3 regions of the Streptomyces sp. NBC_01431 genome follow, and region 2 is predicted to be linked to each of the others. Evidence: riboswitches for the same ligand, from Rfam matches in the RefSeq annotation. Region 2 holds a riboswitch; each other region holds the start of a gene.
The links. A riboswitch is a leader RNA that binds a small molecule or an ion and turns the genes downstream of it on or off. The one in region 2 is predicted to bind cobalamin.
Positions count from the first base shown of each region.

Region 1 (5,586 bases), 3.0 Mb from region 2:
GAGCGCGCGGGTGTGGCCTCCGTCGTCTTCTTCACGCTGCGGTTCGCCACGGAGACCGCCGGGTGGATCACCCAACAGGCCGCCCTGGACGGCTGGTTCAGCGGCCGCGCCCAGTGGTACGGCTCGCTGTTCACACCGAGTGCCGGGCGCAGCCCCTACGCCGCCTCCCCCTGGCGCGGCGAGAAGGGCGCGCTCTGGGACGTCGGCCCGCACGCGCTGGCCGTGCTGGCCGGGGTGCTCGGCGAGGTGACCGCCCTGACCGCGGCCGCCGGCCCCGGCGACACCGCGCACCTGATCCTGCGGCACGTCTCCGGCGCCTCCAGCACCGCCGACCTGAGCTTCAGCGCGCCGCCGGCCGCCGCGGGCGTCGAGGTGTCGCTGCTGGGGGAGGCGGGCGCGGCGGTGATGCCAGGCTGGGGCGGCGCGCTCGACGCGTTCGGCGCGGCGGTCGACGCCCTGCTGGACGCGGCCCGCACCGGGGTGGCGCACCCGTGCGACGCCCGGTTCGGGGCGCGGATCACCGAACTGCTCGCCGACGCCGAGGCCCAGCTCGGGCGGAGCGACCGCTAGCGGGACAGGACGTCGCGTACGGCGTCGTCGGTGCGGGCGACCACCGCGGTGCCGTCGTCCGCCGTGATGATCGGGCGCTGGATCAGCTTGGGGTGCTCGGCGAGCGCGGTCACCCAGCGCTCGCGCGCGCCCTCGTCACGCGGCCAGTCCTTGAGGCCGAGCTCCCTGGCGGCGGGCTCCTGGGTGCGCGTGATGTCCCACGGTTCGAGGCCGAGCCGGCCGAGCACGGCCCGGATCTCCTCCTTCGACGGCACGTCTTCGAGGTAGCGGCGCACCGTGTAGTCGGCGCCCTCCGCGTCCAGCAGGGTCACCGCGCTGCGGCACTTCGAACAGGCCGGGTTGATCCAGATCTCCATGCCGCCAGGCTACCCGCGATGCGCCCCCAAAGCCTGCCTGGCCAGCGCCGATTGTCAGTGCCTCCCAGTAAAATTGAGGCAGTAAGTGAGGGTTCCCGACCGCCCAGGAGGATGCCCATGACCGCTGCCGTACTCACCTCGCACGCCCCGAAACAGCTGTCCCTCCAGCCCCTTCACAAGGCCCCGCTGCCCGCCGGGCGCCCGCGCGTGTGGTACGAGTCCCACAACCGGCGCCTGAAGGCCATGCGTCTGGCGATCGCCCTGCTCGACACGGGCGTCTACCGGCCCGAACAGGCGCCGGACCGCACGATACGAACCGTGGCCGCGCTCATCGGAGTGCGTCCGCCGTCGGAGACGACCTGCCGGATGGTGCGTGCGCTGATCTACGACGGGCGCTGACGCGCGAAGGGTGCCCTGATGCGTCAACTCCCTTGATGTGTCAGGGGAGTTGACGCGCCTTACGTAACGAGCGGTGTCGAAGTACCGCCCGGGTCACGGCTTCGGGAAGCCGAAGGCGTGGTCCGGGTCGGCTCAACCGGGTACGTCCGCGCCGTACGCGTCGAGCAGACGTGCCGTCGCCCCGTCCACCAACCGGTAGCGCACCACCCGCCCCTCCTTCTCCCCGGCGACCGCACCGGCGGCCCGCAGCAGCCGCAGGGCCTGCGAGACGGCCGGGTCGCGCATGCCGGTCGCCACCGCCAGATCGGAGACGGCGAGCGGACCCGCCCGGTGCAGGGCGAGCAGCAGCGCGAGCCGGTTGGGGTCGGCGAGCAGGGAGAACCGGCTCGCCCAGGCCCGCACCCGGTCCGGGTCACCGATGGCCGCGACGGCGTCGCAGACCCGGTGGCCGTCGATGGTGCGGTGGCCGGCGCGCTCGGCGGGTACGAGATGCATGCCCGCATCCTCGCAGGGCCGCGGCCCGCAGCCCCGTGTGATCTTCGATACCTGCACAGGTGTGCAGCTGTGCAGGCGAGTTGGCAGCGTCTAGGGTGACCTGGCCGTGGTGTTCGGGAAGCCGGTGCGAAACCGGAGCGGCCCTCGCCACTGTGATCGGGTTCCCCAGAGGTCTTGGGGAGCGTCCGTCCCCCCGTGCGCCACTGGCCAGCATCCACCTGGCTGGGAAGGCCGGGACGGTCGCGCGTGTCCCGTCAGCCAGGAGACCGGCCGCGGCATCTCACGAAGTGATCCACGAGGTGCTGGAGCGTGACCGCATGACCCTGTCCACCCGCACGCCCCCCGAGGCGGGCGCCGCCCCGCCGTCCTTCCACTGGCGCCGCGAGGACACCGTTCGCACCGGCATCCTGCTCGCGGTCATAGCCGCGCTCCATGTCGTCGCATTCGGCGTCCTGTTCCTGCTCGTGGCCCCCGCGCACTACGCCGTCGGCACCAAGACCTTCGGCGTCGGCCTCGGCCTCACCGCGTACACCCTCGGCATGCGGCACGCGTTCGACGCCGACCACATCGCGGCGATCGACAACACCACCCGCAAGCTGATGGCCGACGGCAAGCGGCCGGTGTCCGTCGGGTTCTGGTTCGCGCTCGGTCACTCCAGCGTGGTCGTGGTCCTGACCGCCCTGGTGGCCGGCGGCGCACACCTCGCGGGCACCCTCATGAACGAGGACTCCAGCGCCCACCAGGTACTCGGCGTCGTCGGAACCACCGCCTCCGGCTCCTTCCTCTACCTCATCGCCGCGCTCAACCTGGTCGCCCTGTTCGGCATCCTGAAGGTGTTCCGCGCGATGCGCGAGGGCGCGTACGACGAGCAGGAGCTCGAAGCGCACCTGGACTCGCGGGGGTTCATGAACCGTCTTCTGGGCCGCTTCACCAAGTCCGTCTCGCGGCCCGGCCAGATGTTCCCGCTGGGCTTCCTGTTCGGCCTGGGCTTCGACACCGCGACCGAGGTCACGCTGATGGTGATGGCCGGCTCGGGCGCCGCCGCCGGACTGCCCTGGTACGCGATCCTCTGCCTGCCGCTGCTGTTCGCCGCCGGGATGAGCCTGTTCGACACGCTGGACGGCACGTTCATGAACTTCGCCTACCAGTGGGCGTTCTCGAACCCGGTGCGCAAGGTCTACTACAACCTCACCATCACCGGTCTCTCGATCGCGGTGGCGTTCTTCATCGGCACCATCGAACTGGTCGGTGTCCTGCACGAGAAGCTCGGCCTGGACGACCCGGTGAGCGGCTGGGTCGCCTCCCTGAACATGGACAACGTGGGCTTCGTGATCGTCGGCCTGTTCGTGGTGGTGTGGGCGGCGGCGCTGGCGTACTGGCGGCTGGCGAAGGTGGAACAGAAGTGGGTGCGGCGGGCGGAGGGCTGAGGGTGGGGCGGAGCGGGAGGTGAGGGCGGGGCGCGCTCTCGCTGCTGGGCGCGGGCCGAGTGCGGGACCATCCCGCCCGCACCGCCGAGCGCGCCCTTACCACCGAGTGCGGGACCATCCCGCCCCGCGCCGCTGGGTGCGGGGCGTCACGCGCCCTCACCGCTGGGCGGGGCCCGCTCACCCGCCCCCGGCCCCGCCCTGGCGCGGTCCCGGTACTCCGCGGTCGTTCTGGAGCCGCCACAACTCCCTGAACAGGCCGTCCTGCGCGACGAGTTCGGCGAACGTGCCCGCCTGGACGACCCGTCCCCGATCGAGTACGACGATGCGGTCGGCGACCGCGACGTTCGCGAGCCGGTGGGTGACCAGGACCACTGCCCGGTCCCGGGCCACCCGCCGAAGCCCGGTGAAGATGCGGTGCTCGGCCCGCGCGTCCAGCGCGCTCGTCGGCTCGTCCATCACGAGCAGCCCGGCCGGGCGGTGGAAGGCCCGCGCGATCGCGATCCGCTGCCACTGGCCGCCGGACAGCTCCACGCCGCCGAACCACTCCCGGGCGAGCAGCGTGTCGAGCCCGCTCCGCAGTCCGTCCACGACCTCGGCGGCGCCGGAGTGGGTGGCGGCCCGGCGTACCGCCTCGTCACCCCCGTGCGGCTGCCCCAGCGTGATGTTGTCGCGCGCCGACATCGGCCAGTGCGCGAAGTCCTGCGGCACGACGGCGGTCTGCCGCCACAGGGCGAGCGGATCACATTGGTCCAGCGCCACCCCGTCCCAGGTCACCGCCCCTTCGCTCGGCAGATAGAGCCCGGTGAGCAGCTTGCTGAGCGTGGTCTTGCCGGAGCCGTTCTCGCCGACCAGCGCGAGCACCTCGCCCTTGCGCACCTCCAGGGTCACCTTCTCCAGGGCGGGCTGCTCGCTGCCCGGATAGCGGAACGTCAGCGACTCGGCCCGTACGACGTCCGGCGCGGGCGGCTCCAGCGGGCCCCGCTCCATCCGGTGCCCGCCGGCCTCCTCGATGAACTCCGCCCAGTCGTCCAGATAGAGCCCGGTCCGGAACAGCCGCGTCCCGTAGCCGACCACACCCCGCAGCGAGGAGCCGACCGTGCGCAGGGCGAACACCGCGGTGCCCGCCGACGCCACCGACATCCGCCCGGAGGCGAGCAGCCAGGCCAGCGCGCCCCACACCACCCCGGCCGCGACCCCGCCCGCGAGCGCCCCGAGCACCGAGTAACGGGCGCCCTGGTGGACGGCCTTGTCGGTCGCCGCGTCCACCCGCTGCCCGATCGCCCGGTACCGGTCGAGCAGGAACTGCGCCATCGTGCAGGACCGCAGCTGGTCGGCGGTGTCCTTGTCGATCACGAACCACCGCAGCAGACTCAGCGTGCGCCGCTCCGCGCTCATCGCCCGCGACGCCTCGTAGTGCACCCGCGCGGCCTTGACCCCGGCGATGCCCTGCGGCAGCGCGGCAAGCAGCAAGAGGGGGAGCAGCGCGGGATGCAGCACGGTGACGACCCCCGCCGCCGCGACCAGCGAGGCCACACAGGCCATCAGGTCCTGCGAGTCGGTCAGCAGCTGCTGCGCGACCTCGGCGCCCCGGTCGGCCGCCTCCCGCTTGTCGTTGAACCCCGGCTGGTCGTACGCCGACAACTCGGCCCGTACGGCGGCCGCGAGCATCTGCATCTCGGCCTCGCGGGAGATCCGCGGCGAGAGCCGGCCCGAGATGTTGACCACCACGATCCCGAGCAGCGCCCGCAGCCCGGCCGCCGCCGCGAGCACCGCGACCGACGGCAGCGCCTCGCGCACCCGCTCGGTGATGTCGCCGCTCGCGATCAGCGCGGTGATCGTACGCGTCGTCGCGAGCAGCCCGAACGCCTCGAAGAACCCCGACACCGCCTGGCAGCACAGCAGCAGGAGCACCGCCCGCCGGTCCACCCGCCAAGCCAGCGCCAGCGCCCTGCGCACCAGCTGGGGCAGACGCCGCGCCATGCTCCTGGTGGTCACGGGATTCCGCTGCAACACCTCCAACGACCCCGACCGGTAGCGCAGTTCCTCATCGGCCTGCCGCTCTTCCACGTCCTCCACCACGCAGCCCCCTCCACTGGGAATCCGCCCACTTTCCCGCACAAAGCCCCCAACTGGCCCTGTTTGTAGGGTGATCCACCCGATAGGGGCCAGTGGAAAGCGGCGAGCCCGGCAGGGGGAGCGGAGCCCGAAATGCGGCGAGCCCCGCCGCCCGGGAGGGGCAGCGGGGCTCGGGCACGGAACCCGTGGGGCCTAGATGTCGAAGTACAGCTCGAACTCGTGCGGGTGCGGGCGCAGCTGGATCGGGGCGATCTCGTGCGTGC
Region 1 is NZ_CP109496.1:5,843,444-5,849,029, forward strand. Features, by position in the region: gene OG522_RS26660 (Gfo/Idh/MocA family protein) at 1-570, shown strand, start outside; gene OG522_RS26665 (arsenate reductase family protein) at 567-926, opposite strand; gene OG522_RS26670 (hypothetical protein) at 1,044-1,325, shown strand; gene OG522_RS26675 (ArsR/SmtB family transcription factor) at 1,458-1,820, opposite strand; cobalamin riboswitch at 1,911-2,109, shown strand; gene OG522_RS26680 (HoxN/HupN/NixA family nickel/cobalt transporter) at 2,138-3,247, shown strand; gene OG522_RS26685 (ABC transporter ATP-binding protein) at 3,425-5,227, opposite strand; gene glnA (type I glutamate--ammonia ligase) at 5,516-5,586, opposite strand, start outside.
Region 1: linked by a shared signal. The riboswitch ahead of OG522_RS26680 (HoxN/HupN/NixA family nickel/cobalt transporter) and the one ahead of OG522_RS13025 (ribonucleoside-diphosphate reductase subunit alpha) in region 2 are both predicted to bind cobalamin.

Region 2 (5,586 bases):
AGCCGGTGGAGTGGGTGCGGTCGGTCTACCGGGGCGACCGGTACAAGTTCGTGGCGAGACTCAAGCGCCCCACCGACTGACGGTCCACCAGCCGGCCGTCCACCGACTGACGATCCACCGGCTGACGGTCCGCCGACTGACGATCCACCACATCCGCGCCATCGTCCGCTATCCGGACGGGGGTTCCCTTGACCGGCGACGTCCCCTAGATTTCCTGCGCATTACCGAAGTGATCCAACACACAGGTGATCGTGAGGGGACGGAGCCACCCAATGCCGGAATCGACGGAAGTGAAGAGACCGGTGATCACGCCCTTGCGCGTGGTCATCGCGCTCTGCCTGATCGCGCCCTTCGTGGCGATGATGTGGGTGAGCTCGTACGCCAAGACCGACCCGAAGCTCGGCGGCATCCCGTTCTTCTACTGGTACCAGATGCTCTGGGTGCTCATCTCCACCGCGCTCACGATGATCGCGTACAAGCTCTGGCAGCACGACCAGCGCTCGCGCACCTCTGACGAGAAGGGGGGTGCGTCCGCGTGAAGCATGGCGTGAACGGCGTCGCGCTCGGCGTCTTCATCTTCTTCTTCCTGGCCGTCACGGTCCTCGGCTTCATGGCCGCCCGCTGGCGCAAGGCCGAGAACGAGCACACCCTCGACGAATGGGGCCTGGGCGGGCGCTCGTTCGGCACCTGGGTCACCTGGTTCCTGCTCGGCGGCGACCTCTACACGGCGTACACCTTCGTCGCGGTGCCCGCCGCGGTGTACGCGGCGGGTGCGGCGGGCTTCTTCGCCGTGCCCTACACGATCCTCGTCTACCCGCTGGTCTTCACCTTCCTGCCGCGCCTGTGGTCGGTCTCGCACAAGCACGGCTACGTCACCACCTCGGACTTCGTGCGCGGCCGGTTCGGTTCGAAGGGCCTCTCCCTCGCGGTCGCGGTGACCGGCATCCTCGCGACGATGCCGTACATCGCACTCCAACTGGTCGGCATCCAGGCCGTGTTGGACGTCATGGGCGTGGGCGGCGAGTCCAGCAACTGGTTCGTCAAGGACCTGCCGCTGCTCATCGCCTTCGCGGTGCTCGCGGCGTACACCTACTCCTCCGGGCTGCGCGCCCCCGCGCTGATCGCGTTCGTCAAGGACGGACTGATCTACCTCGTCATCGCGGTCGCGATCATCTACATCCCGATCAAGCTGGGCGGCTTCGACGCCATCTTCAGCGCGGCGCAGCACAAGTTCGCGGGGCCGCCCGGCGGGAAGCCCACCGGGGCGATCGCGCCCGGCGAGGCGAGCCAGTGGACGTACGCCACCCTCGCGCTCGGCTCGGCGCTCGCGCTCTTCATGTACCCGCACTCGGTCACCGCGACGCTGTCCTCGCGCAGCCGCAACGTCATCCGCCGCAACACCACGATCCTGCCGCTGTACTCGCTGATGCTGGGCCTGCTCGCGCTGCTCGGCTTCATGGCGATCGCGGCGGGCGTCAAGGTCACCAACGGCCAGCTGGCGATCCCGCAGCTGTTCGAGGACATGTTCCCGGACTGGTTCGCGGGCGTGGCGTTCGCGGCGATCGGCATCGGCGCGCTGGTTCCCGCGGCGATCATGTCGATCGCCGCGGCCAACCTGTTCACCCGCAACATCTACAAGGACTTCATCAAGCCGGACGCGACGCCCAAGCAGGAGGCCCAGGTCTCCAAGTTCGTGTCGCTGCTGGTGAAGGTCGGCGCGCTGGTCTTCGTCCTCACCATGGACAAGACGGTGGCCATCAACTTCCAGCTGCTGGGCGGCATCTGGATCCTTCAGACCTTCCCGGCCCTGGTCGGCGGCCTGTTCACCCGCTGGTTCCACCGCTGGGCGCTGCTCGCGGGCTGGGCGGTCGGCATGGCCTACGGCACGCTCGCGGCGTACGGGGTCGCCTCGCCCACCCAGAAGCACTTCGGCGGCTCCTCCAAGGAGATCCCGGGCATCGGCGAGATCGGCTACATCGGCCTCACCGCGTTCGTCCTGAACGTGGTGGTAACGGTGGTCCTGACCTTCGTCCTGCGCGCCGTGAAGGCCCCCGACGGCATCGACGAGACCTCGCCCGCCGACTACACCGCGGACGCGGGCGACCCGGGCGTCGCCACGGAGCTGCCGGCGACGGCGGGCGCGGTGCACTGAGTTCTGGCGGTACCTGTACGCGGAAGGGCCGCCGCATCCCGGAAGGGTGCGGCGGCCCTTCTGTGCGCGTTGGTCAGCGCACCCAGTCCTTGAGCTGCTCGGTCTGGAGGGTGATGTTCACCGGGTCGGGAAGCTCGATGTCCTTACCGAAGGGCACGGTGCGGATGCTCTCGTAACGCATGCCGTCAGGCTCGCTGCGGACGGTGACCTCGCAGCGCTCCCGGTCGATGAGGAGGTACACAGGGATTCCGGTCTCTGCGTAGGCGCGCGGCTTCTCGTTTCGATCACGCGCGTCCGTGTCGGAGTCGTACGAGGTGACCTCGACAACCATGAGGACGGGTGCCGGATCAGCCCACTCCCCCTGCCCCACAAACGCGTCGTCCGGAGCCATGGACGCGTCCGGGCGCGCGCGACCCGAACGGTATTCCTGAACCGCCAACCCCCGCTCGACGTGAAGCCACAACTCAGGCCGATGCTGCATACAAATGCGAGCCAGCCACAGAACGATTCGGTCGTGGTCCCCGTCCGGCACGGCCTTGACCCCCAGCTTCCCGTCAATGAATTCAAGCCGCAGCCCCTCGACCTCGCGGGCACCTACGCGCGCGAGGGTCTCGAAGTCTTCGGTCTGCATCTGGGCCCGGTAAGTCATGACGACCATGCCTCACTCGCCTTCCTCGACGGTCTGTCATCGACCATAGCGGAGGCCGCTGACACTTGCCCGGCTTCCATCCGATGCCCCCTCACGCACACGCGACACAACATGTGGGGGGTGCTCTTGGCAGTGCCCCCCACATGTATGCTCATCCTCGCTGTCGCCGCAGGGGAATCCGGTGCGAATCCGGAACTGTCCCGCAACGGTATGACCCGTACCCCTTTGTACGGGCCGAGTCCGAAGACCTGCCGATGGCGCATCCGGTTCGACCGATCCGGGTGCCAAACGTCCGGGTCTCGCGGTTGGGCCGGTGGACGACGCGCTCAGGGCTGCCCCGACGCGCGCCGACGCCTCCCCCGAAGGCCCCGTGCCGAGCGAGGGAGTGCCCCCACGTGACCATCGCCCCAGCGGATCCCGCTTCAGCGATCACCGAAGAACCGGCGGATGCGCCGGGGACCGCGCTGCTGCGGACCCTGACGGATCTCACCGCCGATCTTCCGGACACCGACCCCGGCCGGGTTGCCGCCGCCGCGCTGCGCGGCCGTAACGCCCGCTCCGACGGGGCCGAGCTGCGGGAGCTGGCCACCGAGGCCGCCGCGGGGCTCATCTCCGAGGACCCGGCGTACTCCCGCCTCGCCGCCCGTCTCCTGACCATCACCATCGCCGAAGAGGCGGCCACCCAGGGCGCGTTGTCGTTCTCCGCTTCGGTCGAGACCGGTCACCGCGAGGGCCTGATCGCCGACCGCACCGCGGACTTCGTGCGGACCCACACGGGCCGCCTCGACGCCCTGGTCGACGCCGCGCTCGCCGACGGCGCCGACGACCGCTTCGGCTACTTCGGTCTGCGCACCCTCTACTCCCGCTACCTGCTGCGCCACCCGATCACCCGCAAGGTCATCGAGACCCCCCAGCACTTCATGCTGCGCGTGGCGTCCGGCCTCGCCGAGGACGAGTCGGTCCGCGCACTGGACGAAGTGGCGTCCCTGTACGGCCTGATGAGCCGCCTGGACTACCTCCCGTCCTCCCCCACGCTCTTCAACTCCGGCACCCGCCACCCCCAGATGTCGAGCTGCTACCTGCTCGACTCTCCGCTGGACGAGCTCGACTCGATCTACGACCGCTACCACCAGGTCGCCCGGCTCTCGAAGCACGCGGGTGGCATCGGCCTCTCGTACTCCCGCGTCCGCGGCCGCGGTTCGCTGATCCGGGGCACCAACGGCCACTCCAACGGCATCGTCCCCTTCCTCAAGACGCTGGACGCCTCGGTCGCGGCGGTCAACCAGGGTGGCCGGCGCAAGGGCGCCGCCGCGGTGTACCTGGAGACCTGGCACTCCGACATCGAGGAGTTCCTTGAGCTGCGCGACAACACCGGCGAGGACCAGCGCCGTACGCACAACCTGAACCTCGCGCACTGGATCCCCGACGAGTTCATGCGCCGGGTCGACGCGGACGGCCAGTGGTCGCTGTTCTCGCCCGCCGACGTGCCCGAGCTCGTCGACCTGTGGGGCGAGGAGTTCGACGCCGCCTACCGCAAGGCCGAGGCCGCCGGACTCGCCCAGAAGACCATGCCCGCCCGGGACCTGTACGGCCGCATGATGCGCACCCTCGCGCAGACCGGCAACGGCTGGATGACCTTCAAGGACGCCTCCAACCGCACCGCCAACCAGACGGCGGAGCCGGGCCACACCGTCCACTCCTCCAACCTGTGCACCGAGATCCTTGAGGTGACCGACGACGGCGAGACGGCCGTCTGCAACCTCGGCTCGGTCAACCTCGGCGCGTTCGTGGTGGGCGACGGGATCGACTGGGAGCGCCTGGACGAAGCCGTCCGCACCGCGGTGACCTTCCTCGACCGGGTCGTCGACATCAACTTCTACCCGACCGAGCAGGCCGGCCGCTCCAACGCCAAGTGGCGCCCGGTGGGCCTCGGCGCGATGGGCCTTCAGGACGTCTTCTTCAAGCTGCGCCTGCCCTTCGACTCCCCCGAGGCGAAGGCGCTCTCCACCAGGCTCGCCGAGCGGATCATGCTGACCGCGTACGAGGCCTCCACCGACCTCGCCGCGCGGTCGGGCCCGCTGCCCGCCTGGGACAAGACCCGTACCGCGCGCGGTGTGCTGCACCCCGACCACTACGACGTCGAGCTGAACTGGCCGGAGCGCTGGGCGGCGCTGCGCGAGCGCATCGCCACCGTCGGCATGCGCAACTCGCTGCTCCTGGCGATCGCCCCGACCGCCACCATCGCTTCCATCGCGGGCGTCTACGAGTGCATCGAGCCGCAGGTCTCCAACCTCTTCAAGCGCGAGACGCTCAGCGGTGAATTCCTCCAGGTCAACGGCTACTTGGTGGAGGATCTCAAGAAGCTCGGCGTGTGGGACGCGCAGTCCCGCGAGGCGCTGCGCGAGGCCAGCGGCTCGGTGCAGGACTTCGGCTGGATCCCGGCCGAAGTCCGCGCGCTGTACCGCACGGCGTGGGAGATCCCGCAGCGCGGCCTGATCGACATGGCCGCCGCGCGCACCCCGTTCCTCGACCAGTCGCAGTCGCTGAACCTGTTCCTGGAGACGCCCACCATCGGCAAGCTGTCGTCGATGTACGCGTACGCCTGGAAGCAGGGCCTGAAGACGACGTACTACCTGCGCTCGCGCCCGGCGACCCGCATCGCGCGCGCGGCCCAGGCAGCCCCCACCATTCCAGTCCAGCAGGCGGCCCCCGACGCCGACGCAATCGCCTGCTCGCTCGAAAACCCCGAGTCCTGCGAGGCCTGCCAGTAATGACCGCCCACCCG
Region 2 is NZ_CP109496.1:2,866,200-2,871,785, forward strand. Features, by position in the region: gene OG522_RS13005 (GntR family transcriptional regulator) at 1-80, shown strand, start outside; gene OG522_RS13010 (DUF3311 domain-containing protein) at 273-539, shown strand; gene mctP (monocarboxylate uptake permease MctP) at 536-2,152, shown strand; gene OG522_RS13020 (Uma2 family endonuclease) at 2,226-2,810, opposite strand; cobalamin riboswitch at 2,912-3,071, shown strand; gene OG522_RS13025 (ribonucleoside-diphosphate reductase subunit alpha) at 3,197-5,572, shown strand.

Region 3 (5,586 bases), 3.4 Mb from region 2:
ACCAGTCGTCCGGCCAGGCGCAGGCGGCGTACTTCGTGCAGCACGGCGGCGGCTGGCGGCGCGACGGCTGGACGCTGCCGCCCGCGCTCGACCTGGAGCACAACCCGTACTCCAACGGCGACAGCAGCGACAAGTGCTACGGGCTGAGCCCCGCCGCGATGACCGAGTGGATCACGGCGTTCAGCGACGAGGTGCACCTGCGTACCGGCCGCCGTCCGGTGATCTACACGACCGCGCCCTGGTGGCACGACTGCACCCGCGACAGCCGGGCTTTCGCCGCCACCCACCCGCTGTGGCTCGCGCGGTACGCCGCCTCGCCGGGGGCGCTGCCGGCCGGCTGGTCGCGCTGGACGTTCTGGCAGTACGCCAATGGCAGCGGAAGCCTGCCGGGTGACCAGAATCTCTTCAATGGGACTTTTGCGCAGTTGAAGAAGTTCGCGAGGGGCTGAGGCCGGGCCGGGAACGGGCTCACGGCGGGCCGAGGAGGCCGACCGCGGGGCTGATGGGGTCAAGAAGCGGCCACATACACCGCCGCGCCCGCCCCAGTTCACCTTCCGTTCACCCAGGTTACTTACGTTCGTCCCGCCACTGACGTCGAACGATTGCCTGGGTAAATGGAACACACCACACTGCTGCTCGCGATTGTGATCGCGACAGCTCTCGTGTTCGATTTCACGAACGGTTTCCACGACACCGCCAACGCGATGGCCACCACCATCTCGACCGGCGCCCTGAAGCCCAAGATGGCGGTCGCCATGTCCGCCGTGCTCAACCTGGTCGGCGCGTTCCTGTCAGTGGAGGTCGCCAAGACGATCTCCGGCGGGATCATCGATGAAAAAGGCATCAGAACCGAGGTGATCTTCGCGGCGCTGGTCGGCGCCATCCTGTGGAACCTGCTGACCTGGCTGCTCGGACTGCCCTCCAGCTCCTCGCACGCCCTGTTCGGCGGCCTCATCGGCGCCGCGGTCATGTCGGCGGGCTGGTCCTCGGTCCACGGCTCGACCGTCGTCACCAAGGTGCTGCTCCCCGCGGCCGCCGCCCCGATCGTCGCGGGCATCGCCGCGCTGCTCGCCACCAAGCTGACGTACCGGTTCAACCGCAACACCAGCGAGAAGGCCACCGCCAAGGGCTACCGCGCCGGCCAGATCGCCTCCGCCGGCCTCGTCTCGCTCGCCCACGGCACCAACGACGCCCAGAAGACGATGGGCATCATCACCCTCGCCCTGGTCACCAGTGGTGTGCTGCACCCGGGCTCGAACCCCCCGCTGTGGGTCATCGTCTCGGCCGGCATGGCCATCGCGATGGGCACCTACATCGGCGGCTGGCGCATCATCCGCACCATGGGCAAGGGCCTCACCGAGCTCCGGCCGCCGCAGGGCTTCGCCGCCCAGACCGGTGCCGCGACCGTCATCCTGGCCTCCTCGCACATCGGCTTCTCGCTCTCCACCACCCAGGTCTGCTCCGGCTCCGTCATGGGCGCGGGCCTCGGCCGCAAGGGCGGCGTGGTCCGCTGGTCCACCGCCACCCGTATGGTCGTCGCCTGGTGTCTGACGCTTCCGGCGGCCGGACTGGTCGGCGCGGGCGCGGAGTTCCTCACCAAGCAGGGCAGCTGGGGCATCGCCGCCGTCGCCGTGCTCCTGATCGCCGGCTCCGGCGTCATCTGGTCGCTCTCGCGCCGCCAGCCCGTCGACCACACCCACGTCACCAACGACGAGGCGGAGCCCGCCGGTGTCATCACCACCGCGATCGCCGCGGTGAGCCCGCCGCCGACCGGCGTCGCCGTCGCGGCCACCGACCTCAAGGCCACGATCCAGGCCCCGGCCCCGGTGGCCCCCGCCGACCCGCCCACCCCGGCAACGGTCTGACCGGGCATCCGACCAGGAACAGCTAAGGAATCCTCATGCACATCGACTGGGCGTCCCTCGGCTCCGTCTTCGGCGTCAGCCTCGCGGTGACCGTCGGCCTGGTGGGCCTGTTCACCCTCGGCATCGTCGGCCTCACCAAGCAGGAGGCCGCGGCTTCCGGCACCGCCGGCAGCGCGGCCCTGGCCCGCACCGGCGCGTACGCCTGCTTCGCGCTCTGCGCGGCGGCCGTCGCGTACGGGATCTTCTTGATCGTCGCCTGACCCGCGCGTGCTCGCGAACCGCTCTCCGGCTCCGCCGGGGGGCGGTTCGCTGTGTGTCTCGGCACACTCCCGCGCCGCAGGTCAACGGCAAGTTGACGGGTGTTCTCGCAGCGTGGTGGACTGCACCGGCCAGCTACGGCGGCAGAAGAGGAAGCCGGTGCGAATCCGGCGCGGTCCCGCCACTGTCACCGGGGAGCGATCCCCGCGAGCCAGGAACTCTCACCGCCGGTCACGTCGTACCAGGGCGCGGACACCCTGAGTGAGGACCCACCGCCATGCGCGCCTGCCTGTTGAGAAGTACCGCAGTTCCACGCGACGTCCTGGCGGGCTGATCCCGTGCCGGCCGATCGCAGTTTCGCGTACGGCGCCACCGCCGGACTCCTCGGCGACCTGCTGCTCGGCGATCCGCGCCGTGGGCATCCGGTCGCCGCGTTCGGGCGGGCGGCCGGGGCCGTCGAGCGCGTCCTGTGGCGCGACCACCGCGGGTGGGGCGCGCTGCACACCCTCGTGTGCGCGGGCGGCGCCGCGGGCGCCGCGACCCTCCTTTCCCGTGCCGTACGAGGCCGTCCCGCCGCGGCCGCCGCGCTGACCGCCGCCGCCACCTGGACGGTGATGGGCGGCACCTCGCTGGGCCGCGAGGCGCGGGCCATCGGCGGCGCGCTGGCCGCGGGCGACGTGGAGGTGGCCCGGGAGCGGCTGCCGCACCTGTGCGGGCGCGACCCGCAGTCCCTGGACGCGGACCAGATCGCCAGGGCCGTCGTCGAGTCGGTCGCCGAGAACACCTCGGACGCGGTCGTCGGCGCCCTGGTGTGGGGCGCGCTCGCCGGAGTGCCGGGTCTCGTGGGCTTCCGGGCGGTCAACACGCTGGACGCGATGGTCGGGCACAAGTCGGCCAAGTACCGCAGGTACGGCTGGGCTTCGGCGCGCCTGGACGATGTGGCGGGCTGGCCGGGTGCCCGGCTCACCGCCGTCCTCGCGGTGCTCGCGGGCCCGGACAAGAAGGGTGCGCTGCGCGCCTGGCGCGCCGATGCCGCCCGGCACCCCAGCCCCAACGCGGGCCCGGTCGAGGCCTCGTTCGCGGGGGCCCTCGGGGTGCGTCTTGGCGGCACGCTGTCGTACGCGGGGCGCGTCGAGCACCGGCCGGTCCTGAACGCACCGGGGCGGGCCGTCGAAGTCGCGGACATCGAGCGGGCGGTACGGCTCTCGCGCAGGGTGGGCTGGCTGACGCTGGCCACCGCCGTCGCGACGAGGGCCGCTGTGAGGAAGGGACGTACATGGGTGGCGGGCTGCTGATCGCGGGCACGACGTCGGATGCGGGCAAGAGCGTCGTCACGGCCGGCATCTGCCGCTGGCTGGTGCGCCAGGGCGTCAAGGTCGCGCCCTTCAAGGGGCAGAACATGTCGCTGAACTCGTTCGTCACGCGCGAGGGCGCGGAGATCGGGCGGGCGCAGGCGATGCAGGCGCAGGCCGCGCGCGTGGAGCCGACCGCGCTCATGAACCCGGTGCTGCTCAAGCCGGGGAGCGACCGTTCCAGCCAGGTCGTCCTGATGGGCAAGCCGGTGGGCGAGTTGAGCGCCCGCGGCTACCACGGGGGCCGCCAGCAGGCGCTGCTCGGCACCGTCCTGGAGTGCCTGGCCGAGCTGCGGGGCACATATGACGCCGTGATCTGCGAGGGGGCGGGCAGTCCGGCCGAGATCAATCTGCGGCGTACCGACATCGTCAACATGGGCATCGCGCGGGCCGCGCGGCTGCCCGTGGTCGTGGTCGGCGACATCGACAGGGGCGGCGTGTTCGCCTCGTTCTTCGGGACGACGGCGCTGCTGAGCCCCGAGGACCAGGCGCTGGTCGCGGGGTACGTCGTGAACAAGTTCCGGGGCGACGTGACGCTGTTGCACCCCGGCATCGAGATGCTGCGCGGCCTCACCGGCCGGCACACCTACGGGATCCTGCCGTACGCCCACGGCCTCGGCATCGACGAGGAGGACGGCCTCAGGGTCTCCATGCGCGGCGCCGTGCGGGAGTCCGTGGTGGCACCGCCGGTCGGCGAGGACGTGCTGCGCGTCGCGGTCTGCGCGGTGCCGCTGATGTCCAACTTCACCGACGTCGACGCACTCGCGGCCGAACCCGGCGTGGTCGTCCGCTTCGTGGACCGGCCCGAGGAACTCACCGACGCCGACCTGGTGGTGGTGCCGGGAACGCGCGGCACGGTCCGGGCATTGGAGTGGCTGAGGGAGCGGGGACTCGCGGCGGAGCTGGCGCGCCGGGCCGCCGAGGGGCGCCCGGTGCTCGGGATCTGCGGTGGCTTCCAGCTGCTCGGCGAGCACATCGAGGACGACGTCGAGTCGAAGGCGGGCTCGGTGCCCGGTCTCGGGCTGCTACCCGTGCGGGTGCGGTTCGCCGCCGAGAAGACCCTCGCGAGGCCGGTCGGCGAGGCCCTCGGCGAACGCGTCGAGGGGTACGAGATCCACCACGGCGTGGCCGAAGTCCTGGGCGGCGAGCCGTTCTTGGACGGCTGCCGCACCGGCGCTGTGTGGGGTACGCACTGGCACGGCTCGCTGGAGAGCGACGGCTTCCGGCGCCGGTTCCTGGAGCAGGTCGCGCGGGCCGCGGGGCGCCGGTTCGTGCCCGCGCCCGGCACGTCGTTCGGCGCGCTGCGCGAGGAGCAGCTGGACCGGCTGGGCGACCTGATCGAAGAACACGCGGACACCGGCGCCCTGTTGAGGCTGATCGAGCAGGGCCCGCCCGCCGGGCTGCCGTTCATCCCGCCGGGGGCGCCATGACCACCCCCGCGAGCCCGTGGCGTACAGCACTACTCGAAGGAGAGATCAGCACATGAGCACCCGGTATCCGTTCACCGCCGTCGTCGGCATGGACGACCTGCGCCTTGCGCTGCTCCTGAACGCGGTGAGCCCGGCCGTGGGCGGCGTCCTCGTCCGGGGTGAGAAGGGCACCGCGAAGAGCACGGCCGTCCGTGCCCTCGCGGACCTGCTGCCCGAGGTGGCGGTGGTGGCGGGCTGCCGCTTCAGCTGCGACCCCGCGGGGCCCGACGACCGGTGCCCGGACGGGCCGCACGAGGCCGGGCCGGGCGTCGCCCGCGCGGCGCGCATGGTCGAGCTTCCGGTGGGCGCATCCGAGGACCGTCTGGTGGGCGCCCTCGACATCGAGCGCGCGCTCGGCGAGGGCGTGAAGGCCTTCGAGCCGGGGCTGCTCGCGGACGCCCATCGCGGCATCCTGTACGTCGACGAGGTCAACCTGCTCCACGACCACCTCATCGACCTGCTGCTCGACGCCGCCGCGATGGGGTCCTCGTACGTGGAGCGCGAGGGCGTCTCGGTGCGGCACGCCGCGCGGTTCCTGCTGGTGGGGACGATGAACCCGGAAGAGGGCGAGCTGCGGCCGCAGTTGCTCGACCGGTTCGGGCTGACCGTCGAGGTCGCGGCCTCGCGGGAGCCCGAGCAGCG
Region 3 is NZ_CP109496.1:6,249,474-6,255,059, reverse strand. Features, by position in the region: gene OG522_RS28510 (lysozyme) at 1-449, shown strand, start outside; gene OG522_RS28505 (inorganic phosphate transporter) at 615-1,865, shown strand; gene OG522_RS28500 (hypothetical protein) at 1,901-2,125, shown strand; cobalamin riboswitch at 2,225-2,363, shown strand; gene OG522_RS28495 (cobalamin biosynthesis protein) at 2,462-3,418, shown strand; gene OG522_RS28490 (cobyric acid synthase) at 3,400-4,905, shown strand; gene OG522_RS28485 (putative cobaltochelatase) at 4,958-5,586, shown strand, end outside.
Region 3: linked by a shared signal. The riboswitch ahead of OG522_RS28495 (cobalamin biosynthesis protein) and the one ahead of OG522_RS13025 (ribonucleoside-diphosphate reductase subunit alpha) in region 2 are both predicted to bind cobalamin.